3 regions of the Pseudarthrobacter scleromae genome follow, and region 1 is predicted to be linked to each of the others. Evidence: riboswitches for the same ligand, from Rfam matches in the RefSeq annotation. Region 1 holds a riboswitch; each other region holds the start of a gene.
The links. Region 1 has a riboswitch for S-adenosylmethionine ahead of metX (homoserine O-acetyltransferase MetX). Riboswitches for the same ligand answer to the same signal wherever they lie in the genome.

Region 1 (6,704 bases):
ACACCCTGAAGAAGTTCGGCATTTCGGTGACTTTCGTGGCGGACCCGGACAACCTGGAGCAGTGGCGCACTGCAGTGCAGCCCAACACCAAGCTGTTCTTCGGCGAGGTGGTTTCCAACCCCCGTCAGGACGTCCTGGACATCGAAGGCATCTCCCAGGTGGCACACGATGCCGGTGTGCCCCTGGTCGTGGACAACACCCTGTCCACCCCGTACCTGATCCGCCCCCTGGAATGGGGAGCGGACATCGTTGTCCATTCGGCAACCAAGTACCTGGGCGGCCACGGCTCCGCGATTGCCGGCGTGATCGTGGACTCAGGCAACTTCGACTTCGGCAAGGACCCGGCAAAGTTCCCGGGCTTCAACACCCCGGACCCCACCTACAACGGGCTGGTGTACGCCAGGGACCTCGGCAAGGACGGTGCCCTGGGCGCCAACCTGTCCTACATCCTCAAGGCCCGCGTCCAGCTGCTCCGGGACCTGGGCTCCGCCGTCTCCCCGTTCAACGCATTCCTGATCGCACAGGGCCTGGAAACGTTGAGCCTGCGCGTGGAACGGCACGTTGCCAACGCCACGGAGGTGGCGCGTTGGCTGGAAGGAAGGGACGACGTCGAATCCGTCGCCTATGCGGGGCTGCCCTCCAGCCCGTGGTACGAACGGGGCCGCAAGTATGGCCCCAAGGGCACGGGCGCGATTGTGTCCTTCAACCTGGCCGGCGGAGCCGAGGCCGGCAAGCGCTTCGTGGACGCGCTGGAGCTGCACTCCCATGTGGCAAACATCGGTGACGTCCGCTCCCTTGTCATCCACCCGGCGTCTACCACCCACAGCCAGCTTTCCCCGGAACAGCAGGCTGTTGCCGGCGTAACCCCCGGCCTGGTCCGGCTGTCGGTGGGAATTGAACACATCGATGACATCCTGGCGGACCTGGAAGCGGGCTTCCGGGCAGCGAAGGACGCCACCGGAGCCTAGCCAGGCGCCCAAAGAAAACCAGCACGGCGGCAAGCCGGGGAAGTCATAACCAGTCACACTCTTGGCGGCAGGCGGGGGCTGTTTCGTACACTCGAACCAGGTCATGAGTGCCAGTGACAGCCCCGGCTTGCTGGCCGGCAACCCTCCTTCCGCGGTGGGGTGCCCCGGGTGAAGACCTGGCCTGCCGGTCATTCGACGGCGGGCAAGCGCGTAGAAGAGGTCTTGCCATGACGGTTACCGTCACCCGTACCACCGTCCCCGAACACGGAATCGTCCGCTATGCCTCCATTGGGGGACTGGACCTTGAGGCTGGCGGCTACCTGCCCGAGGTCACCCTGGCCTACGAAACCTGGGGCACACTTAACGCGGACGCCAGCAATGCCGTCCTGATCGAACACGCCCTGACCGGCAGCACCCACGTGACCCGCGGCGATACCGACGAACCGGGCTGGTGGGAGCAGCTGGCCGGGCCGGGTGCGCCCGTGGACACGGACCGGTTCTTTGTAGTGTCCATCAACATTGTGGGCGGCTGCTACGGGTCCACCGGGCCGTCGTCGCCGGCACCGGACGGGGCCCCCTGGGGATCCCGGTTTCCCCTGGTCACGCTGCGGGACAGCACTGTGGCGGAGGCCCGGCTGGCTGACCAGCTGGGGATCCGGAGCTGGTTTGCGGTGCTGGGCGGTTCCATGGGCGGAGCCCGCGCACTTGAGTGGGCCATCTCCTTCCCGGAGCGGGTGCAGCGCTGCGGGGTGATCTCCATCGGCCACGCCAGCACGGCCGAGCAGATTGCGTTCGCACAGGCACAGACCCTGGCGATCCGCCAGGATGCCAACTTCAAGGGCGGCGACTACTACGGCGGCCCGTTCCCCGAGGACGGACTGGCCCTGGCCCGGCGGATCGCGCACATCACCTACCGCTCCGCGGCGGAACTGGAAGGCAGGTTCGGCCGCGAACCCCAGGCTCCGGAGTCACCCCTGCACGGTGGCGTCCTGGCCGCCCGCGGACGCTACCAGGTGGAAAGCTACCTGGACCACCAGGGGAACAAGCTGGTCCGACGGTTTGATGCCAACAGCTACATCGCCATCACCGAGGCCCTGATGAGCCACGACATCTGCCGGGGCAGGGGGCCGCTTCCCGAGACCCTGGCGCGGTCGGGTGCGCGGTTCTTCGTGGCAGCCGTGGATTCTGACCGGCTCTACTTCCCGGCCCAGTCCCGGGAACTTGCCGCGGCGCTGCCGGGAGAAGTGGACGTCCACGTCATCGAGGCACCGATAGGCCATGACGGCTTCCTGACCGAAATAGGCCAGCTGGGCCACCAGCTCCGGGCGCACCTCTCGGCATAAAACTTCCCCCCACAGGCAGTCAGATGTGCATTTATGCAGATAGCCTCTGCATGATTCGCCGTTGAGCTTGGTGTTCAGGCGGACCATACTCGTTGGGACCCGGCGGTTCGTGGCCAAAATCACACGTATCCGCCACAGACTGTCCCAGTGGTGTCGAAGAAGACGCCGAAGGAGTTCATCAATGAGTACGGAAAAGTCCGCCGCACGGCGGCCCGAGGAAACCGACGTCAAGTCCTCAGGCCTGAAGAAGGTCGTCACGGCCTCCATGGCCGGCACCGTGGTTGAGTGGTACGAGTTCTTCCTCTACGCCTCCGCCGCCACGCTGGTGTTCGGCAAGCTGTTCTTCCCCAACTCCGGAACCGAGCTGGACGGCATCATCGCAGCCTTCGTCACCTACGCGGTCGGTTTCGTTGCCCGCCCCATCGGCGGCATCGTCTTCGGCCACTTCGGCGACAAGTTTGGGCGCAAGCAGCTGCTGCAGCTGAGCATCATCCTGGTGGGTGTTGCCACCTTCCTCATGGGCTGCCTGCCGACCTTTGCGCAGATCGGCTACTGGGCCCCGGCGCTGCTGGTGTTCCTGCGCTTCGTCCAGGGATTCGCGGTGGGCGGCGAATGGGGCGGCGCCGTGCTCCTCGTCGCCGAGCACAGCCCGAACAAGTCCCGCGGCTTCTGGTCAAGCTGGCCGCAGTCCGCTGTCCCCATGGGCAACCTGCTCGCCACCGCTGTCCTGTTCACCCTGTCCTCCACCCTCGCCCCGGAAGCCTTCCTCAGCTGGGGCTGGCGCGTCGCCTTCTGGCTCTCCGCAGTGATCGTCATCATCGGCTACTACATCCGCACCAAGGTCCAGGACGCGCCGATCTTCCTCGAGGCCCGCAAGGAAGTCACTGTCGAGAACAAGGGCTACGGTGTTGCCGAAGTCTTCCGCCGGTACCCGCGCGGCGTGTTCACCGCCATGGGCCTGCGCTTCGCAGAGAACATCCTCTACTACCTCGTGGTCACGTTCTCCATCACCTACCTGAAGGTGGTGGTGCAGACGGACACCTCCCGCATCCTGCTCCTCCTGCTGGTGGCACACTTCATCCACTTCTGCGCAGTACCGCTGGTGGGCAAGATGTCCGATTCCCTGGGACGCCGCCCGGTGTACATGGCCGGTGCAATCCTCGCCGGAACCTGGGGGTTCTTCGCATTCCCCATGATGGACACCGGCAACGATTTCATCATCCTCGCGGCCATCACCATCGGCCTGCTCTTCCACGCGCTCATGTACGCCGGCCAGCCGTCCATCATGGCCGAAATGTTCCCCACCCGCATGCGGTACTCGGGCGTTTCCCTCGGCTACCAGGTGACGTCCATCGTGGCCGGCTCGCTGGCGCCCATCATCGCCAGCTCACTGCTGGGCAGCTTCGGCTCGTCCGTTCCGGTGGCGTTCTACCTCCTGGGCGCCTGCGTGGTGACCGCGGTCTCGGTGTTCTTCCTCAAGGAAACCCGCGGTATCTCGCTGCATGACGTTGATGCCGCCGATGCCCAGGGCACCGCCGACCTTCTGGCCGCGGCCAAGAAATAGCCGCCAGGAAGTAGTCCCACGGCACAGCACCACGGACACGGCAGCTGCCCGGACCTGCACACACCGCAGGTCCGGGCAGCTGCCTGTCAACAAACATAAAGTCAGGAACACCATGCGAGCAGCAGTCCTCTATTCCACAGTTCCTCCTGGCACCAGCTACGCCGAAGCGCAGCCCCTGGTGGTCCAGGAACTCAAGCGTCCCGAACCCCGCGCCGGCGAGCTGGGTGTCACCGTCACCTACTCCAGCCTCTGCCACTCTGACCTTTCGGTGGTGGACGGATCCCGCGTCCGGCCGCTTCCCATGGCGCTGGGGCACGAGGCCGTAGGGCGGGTGGCGGCGGTGGGTGAGGGCGTCACCGACGTTGCAGTGGGGGACCACGTCGTCCTCGTTTTCGTCCCCAGCTGCGGTTCCTGCCGTGCCTGCCTGGCGGGCCGGCCCGCGCTCTGCCACCGGGCCGCGGAGGTTAACGGCTCCGGTGACCTTCTGCACGGCGGGGCGCTGCTGCGCACGCCTGCGGGGGAGCGGATCAACCACCACCTGGGGGTTTCTGCCTTCGCGGATTACGCGGTGGTGGCCCGCGAATCAGTGGTGGTGATCGACGACGACGTCCCCGACACGGTCGCGGCGATGTTCGGTTGCGCCGTGCTCACCGGAATGGGAGCCGTCCTCAACACGGCCGCCATCCAGGAAGGCCAGTCTGTAGCCGTCTTCGGGCTCGGCGCGGTGGGGCTTTCGGCCGTCATGGCTGCCGCGCTCGCCGGTGCCTCCGCCGTCATTGCCATTGATCCGAACAAGGCCAAGCACGGACCTGCCATGAAGTGTGGGGCAACCGCGGTGGGGACCCCGGAGGACGTCACCCGCCTGATCGCGGAAGCCGCCGGTGACGGTGTGGACATCGCGGTCGAGGCCGTGGGCTCGGCCCGGGTGATTGCGTCCTGTCTGGGGCATGTGACGAGGGGTGGCGCGGTGGTCTCCGTCGGCCTGCCGCACCCCACCGCAGAGCTGACGGTACCTGCGCTGCAGTTTGCCGGCGCGGGCAAGCGGCTGCTGGGCTCCTACATGGGCGACGCCGTACCGGACCGGGACATTCCCCTCTACCTGGGGTACTGGCGCGAGGGCCGGCTACCCGTTGAGCTGCTGCACACGGATACCAGGCCCCTGGCGGAGATCAACGAAGGCCTCGACGCGCTCGCCGCCGGGCAGGTGGTGAGGCGGCTCTTCCAGGCGTAACACCGGTCCGGCGTCCACTACCACGGCGTCCACCACCGAAGCTGTCAGCAGCTCAGGCGGCCAGCAGATCCTGGCGCTCCGCCACCTCGTGCTGAAGGGCACCGATCACGGCCTGCACCCGGGCGGACCGCAGCGACTCCGGGCGGGCCACTGCCCAGATGGGGACCTGGCGCTGGAACGCATCGGGGAGCACCGGAACGAAGTCCGGGTTGCGGGCCACCATGAAGTTCGGCAGCAGCCCGATCCCGGCGCCCCGGCGCACCGCCTCTACCTGGGCAAGGATGCTCGTCGCCTGGAAGCTGGACTTCGGCATCGGCAGCTGCGAGGACCGGTGCCCCAGTTCAGCTACCTGGAGCGCCGACTCAACGTAAGAGACGAAGCCGTGCTGCCCCACGCCGTCGGGCGTTTCCGGCAGGCCGCGCTCTGCCGCGTAGGCGGGGCTGGCGTAAAGCCGGAGGAAGTAGTTGGTCAGGAAGATGGTCTGGGCGTTGCTCACGTCGGTGCGGCCCACCACCACTTCAAGGTCCACGCCGGAGCGGTTCTGGCTGACCCTGCGCGTGGCGCTCAACATCTCCACGTTCAGCAGTGGATGCCGCTGCTGCAGGCGGACCAGCGCCGGTGTCACGAATTCGGCGCCGAAACCGTCCGAGGTGCTGATGCGCACCATGCCGGACAGGGCGTCCCGGTCCTGGCTTGTGGCAGCGGCCAGTGAACCGAGTGTTTCCTCAATCCGTTCCGCCGCGGCGACGGCCGAAGCTCCGAGCTCCGTCAGTTCCCACCCGTGCGGGCTGCGCTCCAGGGTGCGGCCGCCCAGCTGCCTGTCGAGGGCCAGGATCCGGCGCGAAATGGTGGTGTGCGTTGTGCCCAGCGTTTCGGCGACGGCGTTGAAACGCCCCAGCCGGGCTACTGTCAGCAGGATCAGCAGGTCGTCCGGACTCGGTAGCTGCGCCATGCCTGCCTCCCACGGATGTGCATCAGTGCACATGCCATCTGTGATTTTTTGCCTTGATTGCACTATAGCGGGGTGTGATGGTGGACACAGACTTTACGGCCGCCGGCCGGAGACACAGCAAAGGAGCTTATGCCATGGCAGTAATCGGTTGGATTGGTTTGGGGAACATGGGCGGGTCCATGTCGGCGAACCTGGCAAAGGCCGGGCATGACGTGAGGGGGTTCGACCTCAACCCGGCAGCCCTGGCCGCAGCAGAGGCCGGTGGGGTCAAGCCCGCGGGGAGCATCGCCGAGGCCGTTGCGGGCGCGGACGCCGTGTTCACCATGCTTCCGAAAGGCGAGCACGCCAAGGCGGTCTACCTGGGCGGAGATGGGGTGTTGGCGCACGCCGATACGCGCACCCTCCTCATCGATTCCTCCACCATCGACATCGCAGCCGCAAAGGAACTGCACGACGCCGCCGCTGCCGCCGGCTTCCGCTTCGTCGACGCCCCGGTGTCGGGCGGGATGAGCGGCGCCAAGGCAGGAACGCTGACGTTTATGGTGGGCGGCGAACCGGACGCTGTGGCCGACGCCAGCCGCTTCATCGCGCCGATGGCCGCGAACACCATCCCCACCGGAGGACCCACCACGGGGCAGGCGGCCAA
Region 2 (6,704 bases), on a different contig from region 1:
CAACGGCCAGCCAGGCGCCTGCCCTGGGCGCCCACGATGTCTTCGGCCCGCTCATGCCCCGGACGAGCTGGGGGGAAAACCGGCGTCCGCGAGAAGGCAGCCTGGGTGGGGGCGGTCGCTGTGGACCCACAGCGCCGACGTGATCTCATCGGCCAGGTCGTAGTCGCGCGTCCGGCCTGAGTCCCGGACACGCACCACCAGGGCGCCTCCGAACGGCCTGCGGCCCACCACCTCCACTTCGGCGTCGAGGTCTATCTCCTCGGCCGCAAGGTAGCGGAGCAGGTCCGGGTTGTCATCGCTGATCCGGGTGATGCGGCCCGTGTGGCCCTGGTCCAGCTCTCCCATGAGGTGCGCTCGGGGCATAAAGACCTGGCCGTCCGCCGTGGGGATCGGATCGCCGTGCGGATCCCGCTGCGGGTTACCCAGTTTCGCCGCAACGCGTTCTATGAACGTGTCCGAGACGGCGTGCTCCAGAAGCTCGGCTTCGTCGTGGACCTCGTCCCAGCTGTACCCCAACTGCTGGACGAGGTAGGTCTCTATCAGGCGGTGGCGCCGCACCATGGCGAGGGCAAGCTGCAGGCCGGACTCCGTGAGCCTGATGGCACTGTACGGCTTGTGGTCCACCAGGCCCTGGTCCTTCAGCTTCCGGACCATCTCCGAAACGGAGGAGTTGGCCACACCCAGGCGTTGTGCCAGCTGGGAGGAGGTGATGGGTTTGTCCTGCCACTCAGTGAAGGAGTAGATGACCTTGACGTAGTCCTCTATGGAGGAGGAGGGAGCGCTGGTCTTCACAGGATCCAGCCTACCGGCTGCCCTTGGCCGCACGTAGACGGGAGGGCGCTCATGCCCGGACAGCCCGCCATGCGAGCGTCAGGTACGGCAGTTTCAATTCCTCGTCCGGCCCGTGGCCCAAATGGTCGTGAAGGTACCAGTCCAGGTTGGCCAGCACTTTCGCCCGGGTGGCCTCGCCGGCGCGCAGGTAGTAGCTCCGGGATTTTGTCAGCTCCATCAGGTCTGCGGTTGTCACGGAGTCCTGCCAGCGCGTGAGGTGGTCCTCCAGCGCCTCGAACTCGGGTCCTATGAGCGGGCGGATGCCGGGTTTGTAGACATCCCCGGCATGCATGATCCTGGAGAGCCGGTGAACCCAGGGGACGGACGTGTCCAGCTGGTTCCAGACCAGTCCCAGCGTTCCTTGGGGGCGGAGGACGCGGGCCAGTTCCGTGCTGGCCCTCAGGGCATCGCACCAGTGCCACGCCTGCGCTACGGTGACGACGTCGAAAGCCGCCTCAGGCAGCCCGGTAGCCTCTGCGGTGCCAAGGACAGCCGTGGCGGCGGGGCAGTGCTCAGCCAGCTGCCCGAGCATGTCCGCTGACGGGTCCACGGCCGTGACGGACAGGCCGAGGTCCAGCAGCAGGTGGGTGAATTTCCCGGTACCGGCACCCACGTCGAGCACATCGCGTGCCCCTGGAGGCACCAGCCAGCGCGCTGATTCAGCGGGATAGCCTGGCCTCACCTGCTGGTAGTGCCTGCCGCCGTCCTGGAAGCTCTGGCCGAGCTCCCGGCGCCGGCCGTGATCCAGCCGTGGGCCACCCCGTGCCACGCGCGGCCTCCTTCATCCGGTTCCTTTGGTGTTCTCCGAATTTACCGCATCAGCCGCAACGGCAGGGCGCCGGCCGGCAGGCCAGCCGTGGGTCAGTCGTCGATGCAGGGCGCGGCGCCGGCCGTTCCCGGGGTGTTGGGTGCCCAGTGGGGGTACGTGCGGTTGTCATTGGCGGGAACCCAGCGGCCAGCGTCCACCACATAGTCCCAGCCAAGGCCCTTGGTCCGCAGGTCCCGGATGCCTGCCAGCAGCCGCTCGGCATCCTCCAGCCTTGAGCCGACGCCGAAGCTGGCCCGAAGTGAACCGGAAGGAAGGCCCAGCCGCTTCAGCAGCGGGTGCGCGCAGAAGCGGCCGTCGCGCAGGCCCACTCCATGTTCTGCCGAGAGGTAGGCGGCCACCAGGCCGGCGTCGTAGCCTTCCACGGAGAAGTTGACCACGCCGATGGTGTCGGTGTCCGGGTTCGTGTCCTTGAAGATCTGGTGGACGGTGACACCGTCGATCTCCTGCAGGCCTTCCACCAGGAAGGAGCGGATGGCTGATTCGTGGGCATGCCAGCGGTCCTGGTCCAGTTCCGCGATGACCTGCGTGGCGCGGGCCAGGGTTGCCGCACCCAGCACGTTCGGTGATCCGCCCTCGTGGCGGGCCGGGCCGGTTGCCCAGCTGACGCCGTCGAGCCTGGCTTCCCTGACGGCGCCGCCGCCGGCAAGGTGCGGTGTTCCGGCATCGAGCCAGTCCGGGCGGCCCACCAGCACGCCGGCACCAAAAGGTGCGTAGAGCTTGTGGCCCGAGAAGGCGATGTAGTCGACGTCGTCCGCGGTGATGTCGATCCGCCGGTGTGGGGCCAGCTGGGCCGCATCCACTGCGATCCGTGCCCCGTGCTCGTGCGCCAGCGCGGCAAGGGCACGGATGGGAAGGATTTCGCCCGTGACGTTGGAAGCTCCGGTCACGGCGAGCAGGCTGACGCCGCCCTGCCGCAGTTCCGCACGGACGGCGTCAATGGTTTCCGCGATGGTGTCCGCTGCCACGATGCTGCGGTGGGGGACACCCTGCCACGGCAGGAGGTTGGCGTGGTGCTCAATGTCGAGGTACAGGACGTCGCCGTCGGGCCGTCCGTCGGTGACGGGCAGGCAGCCCGCCAGCAGGTTGAGGGAGTCAGTGGTGTTCCGGGTAAAGATCACCGAATCGTCCGGGCGGCCGCCCACGAAGTCGCGGACGATGGCGCGGGCGTTCTCATAGACCGAGGTGCTGATCTGGGAGGCGTAGCCGGCACCGCGGTGGACGCTGGCGTAGAAGGGCAGGATCTCGTTGAGGTAGGCCGACACCACCGAGAGGGCGGGGGCCGATGCGCCATAGTCCAGGTTGGCGTACCGGACGTGGCCGCCGTGGATCAGCGGGGCCTGGATTTCGGCGCCGCTGACTGCTGCTAGCGGACGGCCGGCGGCGGTGCGGTGCTGGTCAAAGAGCGAAGGCGAACCCGGCAGGGCAGCTGCCTGGTGCTGGACAGCGGCTTGGGGGGAGACGGCTTCGGGGGAGACGGTGGCAGTTGTCACAGAGACCTCACTTCACAACAGGACTCCATGCAGGAATCCGCGCTTGCCGCATCCCTTCCGGACCGGCCTGGTCGTCACCCGGGGCACCCCACCGCGAATGGAGGGTTGCCGGCCAGCAAACCGGGGTTTTGCGCTGGCACTCGTGACCTGGTTAAGAGCGTAGAACATGGGCAGCGAAGGTTAAAAGCCCGCGGAAATGTTAAGGGCTTTGTTACGAACGTTTGAAAAGGGGCGCCTGAACCGAAGAACACGACGGCGGACGCCTCCTGTCGGGGGCGCCCGCCGTTGATTATTCGTGCTGCCGGGACTAGAGGAGGTCGTCCAGGTTCGGGTTCAGCCGGCGCAGCACCTCGGAGTGCAGGATGGAATTGGTGGCCAGGGCGTTCCCGCCGAACGGACCGTCCTCGCCCTCCAGCGAGGTGAAGCGGCCACCAGCCTCCACCACGATGGGCACCAGTGCGGCCATGTCGTAGAGGTTCAGTTCAGGCTCGCAGGCGATGTCCACCGAACCTTCGGCCACCATGCAGTAGGACCAGAAGTCACCAAACGCCCGGGTCCGCCATACGTCCTCGGTAAGGCCCAGGAATTCATTAAGGTTTCCGCGTTCCTTCCAGCCGCCAAGGCTCGAATAGGAAAGGGAAGCATCGGACAGGCTGGAGACATTGGACACCCGGAGGCGGGTGGCCGCGGCAAGGGAACGCCCCATGTAGGCTCCCATGCCCTTGGCAGCCCACCAGCGCTTGCCCAGGGCGGGAGCGCTGACCACGCCCACCACCGGCTCGCCTTCATCCACCAACGCGATCAGGGTGGCCCAGACAGGGACGCCTCGGACGAAGTTCTTGGTGCCGTCAATGGGGTCGATAATCCACCGCCGCGACCCGTGGCCCGTGCTGCCGAACTCCTCGCCGAGTACGGCATCGCGTGGACGGGACCGGGAGAGCTGGCCGCGGATGGCTTCCTCAGCTGCCTTGTCCGCATCGGTGACGGGCGTCAGGTCCGGCTTGGTCTCAATGTGGAGGTCCTGGGCCTTGAAGCGGCTCATGGTCTGGTCATCCACGGAATCGGCCAGGACGTGGGCCAGGCGCAGGTCATCGTTGTAGCTCGAAGCGGGTTGGATCATGGTTCCAAACTACCGTCTGCGCGCCGTTCTGCCGGGAAGCGGGCCCGTCAGGTGACGCTGCCCAGTTCCTTTGCCTCCTGGGCTTCCATCCGCGGGTCCGTGCCGAGGAGGCGCCGAAGGGAGCCAAGCCTTGCTGCTCCGGTGGGGCCGGCGTGTCCCGCGCCCACCCATGCGTCCAGTCCGCAGTTCACCGCGGTGGCAGTGTGCTTGCACCCTCGCTCGCAGTCGTCGATGCCGGGGGAGAGGTCCGGGAACGAGCGGAGGATGCGGTCCGGGTCCACGTGCGCCAGGCCAAACGAGCGGATGCCGGGGGTGTCGATGATCCAGCTTCCGGACGGCGCATCCGCCAGCTTCAGCGCAAGGGCCGACGACGACGTGTGCCGGCCGCGGCCCGTCACGGCGTTCACTCCGCCGGTGGCCCGTTCCGCCCCGGTCAGCGCATTGACCATCGTTGACTTTCCAACGCCTGAGTGTCCCAGCATCACGGTGACCTTGCCGTCCAGGTAGCCCCGCATCTCGGCGACGGCCGAGCTGTCCAGCCGGGCGGACAGGCCGTCGTCGGAACGGGCGTCAATGCCCGAGGCCGCTGAATCGGCCGTCCGGCTGATGATTACGGGAAAGTCCAGATGCGTGTAGTTGGACAGCAGTTCCGCCGGATCCTTGACGTCCGCTTTGGTGACCAGCAGGATCGGCTCGATGCTGGCGTCGTAGGCGGCCACCAGGGCACGGTCGATGAAGCCGGTCCGCGGCTCGGGGTTCGCTGCTGCCACCACGATCACCAGCTGGTCGGCATTGGCCACCACTGCCCGTTCCACAGGGTCCGTGTCGTCCGCGCTGCGCCGCAGCAGGGTCTTGCGGTCCTGGATCTTCACCAGCCGTGCCAGGGTGTCCGGCTCCCCGGAGACGTCGCCGACCAGGGAGACAAAGTCTCCTGCGACCACCGGGTTCCGGCGGAGTTCCCTGGCCCGGGCGGCAATGACTACCCGCTCATTGCCGGAGTCTTCTTCCACCACTGCGGTGTACCGGCCCCGGTCAACGGTGATGATGCGACCCGTGACGGCGTCATCGTGGCTTGGCCTGTCCTTGGTGCGGGGCCGGGAGCCCTTCTTGCTGGGCCGGATCCGGACGTCCGATTCATCCCAGGAATCAGTGCTCCGCGCCACCGCTGAAACCCTCCGACGCCGTTTCGGCCGGGCCATTCTGCGCCAGCATGTCTGCCCACAGCCGGGGGAAATCCGGCATGGTCTTGGCGGTGGTGCCGATGTCCTCCACCTGGACGCCCTCCACGGCGAGGCCAAGGATGGCTCCCGCGGTGGCCATGCGGTGGTCGGCATAGCTGTGCACGACGCCGGCATGCAGCTGTGCGGGACGGATCACCAGGCCGTCGCTGGTTTCTTCAGCGTCGCCGCCAAGGCGGTTGATCTCCGTGACCAGGGCGGCGAGCCGGTCCGTCTCGTGGCCCCGCAGGTGCGCGATGCCGGTAAGCCGGGAGGGGCCGGTAGCCAATGCACACAGGGCGGCCACGGTGGGCGCGAGTTCGCTCGTGTCGGCGAAATCTCCGCCCTTGATGTGGGGTCCGCCGGTGACCGTGAGGACGCCGTCGTCGAGTGTTACCTCGGCGCCCATCGTGGACAGGATGCTGCGCCAGAGGTCACCGACCTGCTGCGTTTCGTCCGGCCAGCCGGGGATCCGCACCGTTCCGCGGGAGGCCAGCGCGGCGGCGAGGAAGGGGCCGGCGTTGGAAAGGTCCTGCTCGATCCGCTGGTCGAAGGCGCGGATGGGGCCGGGGCTGACCACCCAGTGGTTGGGCACCGAGTCATCAACGGCAACCCCGGCGCCGCGAAGGACTGCCACGGTCATGTTGATGTGGTCGAGGCTCGGCACCGGCTTGCCCACGTGTTCAAGGTGCAGGCCTTCGGTGAACCTTGCGCCCACCAGGAGCAGCGCCGAAACGAACTGGGACGACGCGCTGGCATCGATGACCAGGTGGCCACCGCGGACCTCACCTGTGCCCTCCACAACGAACGGCAGTGACGACGGCGTCCCGCCCCCTTCTGCGGAAACGGCCACTCCCAGCGCAGTGAGCGCCTCGATGATGGTTCCCATCGGCCGTTTGCGGGCATGGGGGTCGCCGTCGAACACGCTTTCGCCGTTCCGCAGCGCGGCCAGCGGCGGAACGAACCGCATGACCGTACCCGCGAGCCCGCAGTCGATCCTTGTGAGGGGTGACGCAGCATCCGGGTCCAGCGGAACCACTTCCAGGTCGGGACCGAAGGCACCGTCCCCGGGTACCTCCGTGATGGTGGCGCCCAACTGCCGGAGCGCCTCGATCATGAGCGCTGAGTCCCTCGAATGCAGGGGTGCCCGCAGGCGGGACGGCGCGTCGGCCAAGGCGGCAAGAACCAGGTACCTGTTGGTCAGGGACTTGGAACCG
Region 3 (6,704 bases), on a different contig from region 1:
CCACCACCACCGGATTGCTTTCCATACAGACATCATCCTGCGGGGGTCTGACAAAAAGAGCCGTGCAGCAGGGGCTATGGATAACTAGTGGACTGCTAAATATCCACATCCCTGGCGGCACCACCGCAGGCGTGCCATACTCGGCGCGTGACGTCGTCGTACTCCTTTACAGCCGAACTGTGGCTGTACCCGGGCGAGGCCGGCTGGCATTTCCTTACCCTGCCGCCGGACGTGGCGGACGATATCCAAGCACGAAACGCAGGGCACAAAAAAGCATTCGGCTCAATCCGGGTGACAGCGGAAATTTCCGGTCACACCTGGCAGACTTCACTGTTCCCGGATGCCCACAAGGGGACGTACCTCCTGCCGGTCAAGAAGGCCGTCAGGGCCAAGTCCCGGATCAGTGAAGGCGACGCCGTGGAAGTCCGCCTCTCCGTTATCAGCGCCTGAAGCCCACAGAATTCCTGCCCACACAGCCCCTTCCCACAGAATGCCTGCCCACACAGCCTCTTCCCACATAGCGCGGCACCGCCCGCCGGTACTCAGCGAACGCCCCACCGAAGGAAGCGGCGAGGCTGGCCTCCTCCCGCAAAACCTGGCGATGGACGGCAGCGGCCGCCACCGGAAGTGCGGCCAGGGTCCATGCGTTGTGCCGCACCAGCCCAGTGCCCAGATGCAGCAGCGTCCAGCCCACATACATAGGGTTGCGCGAGAATGAGTACGGGCCGGACGTCACCAGCTCAGCCGGTCGGGCGAGGAAAGTGCGGCGGGCTGCCCACCATGACCAGGCGACGAGGACGCCACCGGCGGCGAGCGATGCGCCGCCCGTTATCCGCAGAAGCCTCTGCCGGCGGCCGGTTACCCGCGAAAGCCGGATAGGAACCAGGCGCTGAAGGGCCGCGCCGGCGGCGATGCCCAGCAGGTTCTGCTCAGGCAGGGGGATGTTGGACAGCAGCAGCTGCCAGCCGGGAGCAGCGACCGTTCCAGGCATGCCCACCACCGTCCGGAGTGCTAGATCTGCTTGAGCGCCTGCTCCAGGTCGCCGATCAGGTCGTCCACGTCTTCCAGGCCGACGGAAAGCCGCACCACGCCGTCGCTCAGGCCGATCGCCGCCCTGCCCTCGCCCCCCATGGCGCGGTGCGTGGTGGTGGCCGGGTGGGTGATGAGGGACTTGGCGTCGCCCAGGTTGTTGGAGATGTCGATGATCCGCAGCCCGTCCAGCAGCGCGAACGCTGCTTCCTTCCCGGAACGGCCCCTGGATGGCGCAAGCTCGAGGGTGAGGACGGTGCCTCCGGCGCCCATCTGCTTCGCGGCCAGCTCGTATTGCGGGTGCGACTTCAGGAGCGGGTACTTCACCCAGCTGACGGCGGGCTGCTCCTCCAGCCATTCCGCGAGCCGCAGGGCGGTGGCCGAGGAATGGTTGACCCTGAGCGACATGGTCTCAAGGCCCTTGGTCAGGACCCAGGCATTGAACGCGGACAACGCCGGTCCGGTGTGGCGCATCAGCTGCTTCACCGGTCCGTCGATGAACTCCTTGGTGCCCAGGATGGCGCCGCCGAGCACCCTGCCCTGGCCGTCGATGTGCTTGGTGCCGGAGTACACAATGACGTCCGCGCCAAGCTGCCCGCAGCGTTGCAGCAGGGGAGTGGCAAAGACATTGTCGACGACGACGGTCGCCCCGGCCGCGTGCGCCAGTTCGCTGACCGCGGCGATGTCCACGATCTCCTGCATCGGGTTGGACGGCGATTCAAAGAAGACGGCGGTGGTGGGCTTGGACAGGGCCTCGCGCCACTGCTCCAGGTCAGGCCCGTCCACGAAGACGGTTTCCACGCCCCACCGCGGCAGGATCTCGTTGAGGATCACAAAGCAGGATCCGAACAGCGAGCGGGCGGCAACCACGCGGTCGCCGGCTGCCAGCAGGGCACCCAGGGCGGTGAACACGGCGGACATCCCGGACGCCGTCGCAAAGCACGCCTCGGTTCCTTCCAGCAGGCGGAGACGCTCCTGGAACGTGGCCACGGAGGGGTTGCCGTAACGGGAGTAGACAAAGCGCTCGTCCTCGCCCGTGAAGGCACGCTCGGCGGCAGCCGCGGATTCGTAGACAAAGCCCGAGTTCAGGAAGATGGCTTCGCTGGTTTCCTGGAAGTTGGTGCGGTCCAGCCCGCCGCGCACGGCCTGGGTATCGGGGCTCCAGCCGGCGGCGTCTTCGTTGAAGGTCACTTAGATCTTTCCCAGGTTGGTTGGCAGGCCGCGGTTCTTCCAGCCGTTGACGGTGCGTTCGCCGAAGCGGTCCGGGTCGCCTTCAAAGCCCTCCAGCACGTTGTAGGAGGTGAAGCCGGCCTGGGTGGCCGCTCTGGCTGCCGCGATGGACCGCTGGCCGGAGCGGCACAGGAACACCAGTTCGGTTGAACGGTCTTCGGGCGCCTGCTGGTTGAGGTCGTTGATGAAGTCAGGGTTGGGGATGCCGCCGGGGAAGGTCCACTGGATGAACAACGGATCGTTCTCAGTTGCCTTGGTGTCGGGAATACCAATGTGGGCCCACTCGCCCTCGGTGCGTACATCCACCAGGATGGCACCCTGTTCCAGCTTGTCCCAGGCCTCCTGCGGCGTCAGGTCCCCTGCGTAGCTCATGCGTGGCCCTCGCCGTCGAACTCAAGGTCGTCGCCCGTGGACTCAAGGCTGTCCACGGCGTCCGCCACTGCGGCATCCGCGGAAGCGATCGCCTCCGGAAGGACCACCGCCTGGGCCACGATGACGCTGCTGCCGTTGAAGGTCGCTGCCGGGCTGCCATGCAGCACATAGCCCTCTGCCAGGGCGGCCGAGATCCGCTCGCAGAATTCACGGTTGTCCGGGCCGCTGATGAGGCGGTAGGACAGCTTTTCTTCAGGGGCAGGTGCGTCAGACACGACGGATCTCCTTCTCTCACGCTTGCAGCTCGAATGGTCGATATGCCGAGTATTCACCTGAGGCACCCCGCCGTGGAAGGAGGGTTGCCGACCGGCCAGTCAGGGCTTGGCGCCGGTACTCATTACTCCCCAAAAACGTAACACTTGCCGCCCGGCGCCGCACCGCCGTCGTCGTCATGTTGCGTAACTGAAGGATGCAGGGCGGGCCGCGGCGCAAAAGAAACGTCCGTCACCGCTCTTGAACGTACGACGGCGACACCACCTTGGGTGCGCGGGCGCCAGGTGCCTGCCGCCGGCGTCAGGCCGATAAAGTTTCTGCAGGGGCCGCCGCCCCGTTACTGGAGAAATCAGTCCCTGGGGGGTCTTCATCAGCACGCCATCCGCCGCCGCGCCCACACGTCCCGCCCGGAGCCGCCGGCTGCGGCACCTCCACAAAGTGGCTTCGCTCCTCGCCGCCGTGATGATGGCCGTCCTGGCGGTGGTGGTACCCGCCGGCTCAGCGCAGGCCGCCCGAAACTTCCCGGAGGAAGGCAAACCGCTGCTGGGCGCAGTCCTCGAATGGGGAGAGGACACCGCCGGCGGCTTCTCCGAAAGGCTCGGGGCATCCCCCGCAATCTTCGGACACGACATCGCCTTCCCGTTCCGTGCCTCGGAGGAGGACGATATCCGGGAGTTCCTGGAGCAGTCCGCCGGGCAGGGCGCCCATGCGATGCTGACGGTGAGGCCTGCTGTCCCGCTGGACCAGGTCACCGCTGACGCTGCCGCAGCCTTTGCCGGGGAAGTGCGCCGGATGCAGGGGAATTTCAAGGGCCAGCTGCTCATCCGCTTTGCTCCGGACATGAATGCCAGCTGGGTGGAATGGGGCCAGCAGCCGGGCGACTACCGGCAGGCATTCCGGGCGGTGACGGCCGCGTTTCGGGATGCCGGCGCCAGTGGCAGCCATGCCATGGTGTGGGAACCGTACCTGGGCAAGGACTACCCCTTTGACCGGAACCGGAATGCGCCCGGGCCCGGCAGCGAAGGCTTTACCCTGTTGGATACCAATGGCGACGGCACCTGGAATGGCTCCGACAAAGCCTACGAACCCTACTATCCGGGAGACGACGCCGTGGACTGGGTGGGCCTGACGGCCTACCACGATGACACCGCAGGGGGCTCCGCCGTCAATACCGTGCCCCGAGCCGGTGAGCTGCAGGAGATGCTGACGGCCTCCGGCGGGGAGAACTTCTACGGGACATATGCCGCGGGGCGGGACAAGCCCTTCATGCTGCAGACGTCAGCCTTCTACAGCCCGTCCTCCGGAGGCGCCGCGGAAGCGGAGATCAAGAACGGCTGGTGGGACCAGGTCCTGGGCGTTGCCGCATCACCCGACTTCGCACTGACCGGGGCAGTGCTCTGGGACGAACGCACCAGCACACGGGACACGGGGGTGGCCAGCATCGACTGGCGGCTCACCGGAAACGCCGGTATTGCGGACGCTGCCCACACCCGGCTTGAGGAGGCGCCTGTGCAGACGGGGCCCGTTACCGATGTCAGCTCGGGTCCCGGGTTCGTCAGGTCCAACACGCTTTCGGGGGCTGCCGCCTGGACCGTTGGGGCCGCGCTCATCATCCTCCTGGTGGCGCTGTGGCAGCTCCCCGCCAGGTTGAGTGCGGTCACGGCGTGGGGCTACAGCGATCCGTCCGGCAGGGACTCACGCGTGGACCTGCTCCGTGGCCTGGCCATCGTGTTCGTGGTGGTGAACCACCTGGGCATGGTGTCGCTGTTCCAGCTCCTGACCCAGGAAGCGGTGGGCTTCGTTTCGGGTGCCGAGCTGTTCGTTCTGTTCTCCGGCCTGGTGGTTGGCATGGTGTACGGGCCCAGGGCGAAGGACGATTTTGGAACGGTGGTGGACCTCACCTCGCGCCGGGCAGGCAAGCTCTATGTAACGGCACTGGTGGTGCTGGTGGGCGTCTTCCTCCTGTCTCTGCTGCCTTTCTTCCGGACCGAGGCGCTTACAACCTTCGTGGACCAGGGCACCGGCGGGGCAGGGCACGAAGGCGCCGGACGCACTTACGATCTTTACGCGGGCATGGAAACACTGTTCCAGTTCCCTGTGCCGGCGCAGGTGCTTCCCGCCATCCTGCTGCTCCAGTTCGGGCCCTGGCAGTTCAACGTGATGGGCCTCTACGTGGTGCTGCTGCTGGCCAGCCCGCTGATCCTGGCCGCCCTCAACCGCGGCAAGGCTGTCTGGGTGCTGGCGGCATCGCTGGCCGTGTACGCGGTGGGAACGGTGACGCGCTTCAGGATCCTGCCGTCGCAGTTCGAGGATTCCTTCCCTTTGCTGGTGTGGCAGGTGCTGTTCGTCATCGGCCTGGCGGCCGGGTTCCACCGGCGGAGCATCGTGGCCTGGCTTTCATCGCACACCGGGGTGGTGGTGGCCTGCACTGCGCTGGCCTTCGCGTTCGCCTTCGTATCCTGGGGCAACCCGTACCTCGCCAACGGGTTTGACGTCCGCCTGGCGATCATCCCGGACACCGCCTACCGGGCCATGTACGACCTCTTCTTCGGGCGCACCTACCTTGCCCCGGGCCGGCTGCTTAACGTCCTGGTCCTGGTGGTGGCGGCCTATGCCTTCCTCACCGCCTACTGGAAACCGGTACAGCGAGCCCTGGGCTGGTTCCTGGTCCCGGTGGGGCGCGCCACCCTCTACGTGTTCATCATGCATGTGGTCCTCATCGCCGTCATCGCCAACATCCCGGCTCTCCAGCAAGAGAACATCCTCATTAACACCCTGGCCTACGCCGTGGTGCTGGGGCTCCTCTGGCTGATGGTGCGGACGCGCTTCCTCTTCAAGATCATCCCCACCTGAGGACGCGCCCCGGCGGAGCCCATGCGCTCTTGCCTGGAGGCCGACGCGCAGGGCTCAGGGGTGCGGCAAGATCAGCTGGTGGAGCAGGTGGTCCTGCCACTGCCCTGCGATCTTCAGGTATTCCGGCGCAACCCCGATCTCCCGGAACCCCGCCCGCTGCAGGATCCGCCGCGATGCTGTGTTGTGGAGCAGGGTTGCCGCCTGGATACGGTGCAGCCCAAGCGACGTCCGGGCGTAGTTGGCTGCGTGGCGAACCGCGGCAGTGCCGATCCCCTGCCCGGTGAGTTCGTGATCCACCCAGTAGCCCAGGTTGGCGCTGAGGAAGGGGCCGTGCACGATTCCCGTCAGCGTGACCGCCCCAACCACGCGCCCGGCTCGGTGGCCGGCGCACACTGTGCCTCCGCCGTCGTCCTCTTCTTCGACCAGGACCCAAGGGACTTCGGTGCCCAACGCGTGCTGGGCGAGCTTGGTGCGGATGATGTCCGCCTGGTGCCCGCTGGTGAAGAACCTGTCAGTGCGTTTCGGCTCCCAAGGAGCCAGGTGCTCCCGATTGCGCTGAAAGGCCCCGGCAAGGGCGGCCGCATCCGAGTCCTCGAGCAACCGGATGAGGAGCCGTTCGCGCAGGTAGGCACTGCTGCCAGTCATGTACCAGGCACCTTTCAGGGGGGCGCTCCATGGGCGGGAGCAGGGTTTACGTGACCGAAACGCAAACGCCACAACACCGATACCGTCACAGCATTTGACGAAACATTTCATCCCTACGCTCACCATGTAACACTCCGGTGAAAGGGAACAACATGACAGATGCTACTCGCAGGAACTTCCTCCGCTATGTGGGAATGGTGGGGGGAGCCGGGGTGATGTACCAGACGATGGCAGCCATGGGCCTTGCCCCTGATACAGCAGCTCCTGCGTTTGCCGCTCCCCGTGCCGACGACCTGCAGGGC

Region 2: another riboswitch for S-adenosylmethionine. It lies ahead of IEX33_RS03975 (aminotransferase class V-fold PLP-dependent enzyme); the one in region 1 lies ahead of metX (homoserine O-acetyltransferase MetX).
Region 3: another riboswitch for S-adenosylmethionine. It lies ahead of IEX33_RS13620 (DUF1737 domain-containing protein); the one in region 1 lies ahead of metX (homoserine O-acetyltransferase MetX).

Annotation. Positions count from the first base shown of each region.
Region 1 covers NZ_BMKV01000007.1:152,774-159,477, reverse strand. Annotated here, with positions in the region: gene IEX33_RS17410 (bifunctional o-acetylhomoserine/o-acetylserine sulfhydrylase) at 1-968, shown strand, start outside; SAM riboswitch class IV at 1,068-1,183, shown strand; gene metX (homoserine O-acetyltransferase MetX) at 1,196-2,311, shown strand; gene IEX33_RS17400 (MFS transporter) at 2,493-3,875, shown strand; gene IEX33_RS17395 (alcohol dehydrogenase catalytic domain-containing protein) at 3,988-5,106, shown strand; gene IEX33_RS17390 (LysR family transcriptional regulator) at 5,159-6,058, opposite strand; gene mmsB (3-hydroxyisobutyrate dehydrogenase) at 6,193-6,704, shown strand, end outside.
Region 2 covers NZ_BMKV01000001.1:845,395-852,098, forward strand. Annotated here, with positions in the region: gene IEX33_RS03960 (fluoride efflux transporter FluC) at 1-55, opposite strand, end outside; gene IEX33_RS03965 (metal-dependent transcriptional regulator) at 52-792, opposite strand; gene IEX33_RS03970 (class I SAM-dependent methyltransferase) at 842-1,600, opposite strand; gene IEX33_RS03975 (aminotransferase class V-fold PLP-dependent enzyme) at 1,693-3,081, opposite strand; SAM riboswitch class IV at 3,185-3,298, opposite strand; gene hisN (histidinol-phosphatase) at 3,458-4,270, opposite strand; gene rsgA (ribosome small subunit-dependent GTPase A) at 4,318-5,433, opposite strand; gene aroA (3-phosphoshikimate 1-carboxyvinyltransferase) at 5,417-6,704, opposite strand, start outside.
Region 3 covers NZ_BMKV01000005.1:67,802-74,505, forward strand. Annotated here, with positions in the region: gene IEX33_RS13595 (DUF222 domain-containing protein) at 1-25, opposite strand, end outside; gene IEX33_RS13600 (DUF1905 domain-containing protein) at 148-450, shown strand; gene IEX33_RS13605 (methyltransferase family protein) at 440-991, opposite strand; gene IEX33_RS13610 (O-succinylhomoserine sulfhydrylase) at 1,012-2,220, opposite strand; gene IEX33_RS13615 (rhodanese-like domain-containing protein) at 2,221-2,631, opposite strand; gene IEX33_RS13620 (DUF1737 domain-containing protein) at 2,628-2,906, opposite strand; SAM riboswitch class IV at 2,920-3,033, opposite strand; gene opgC (OpgC domain-containing protein) at 3,367-5,757, shown strand; gene IEX33_RS13630 (GNAT family N-acetyltransferase) at 5,812-6,402, opposite strand; gene IEX33_RS13635 (flavin monoamine oxidase family protein) at 6,555-6,704, shown strand, end outside.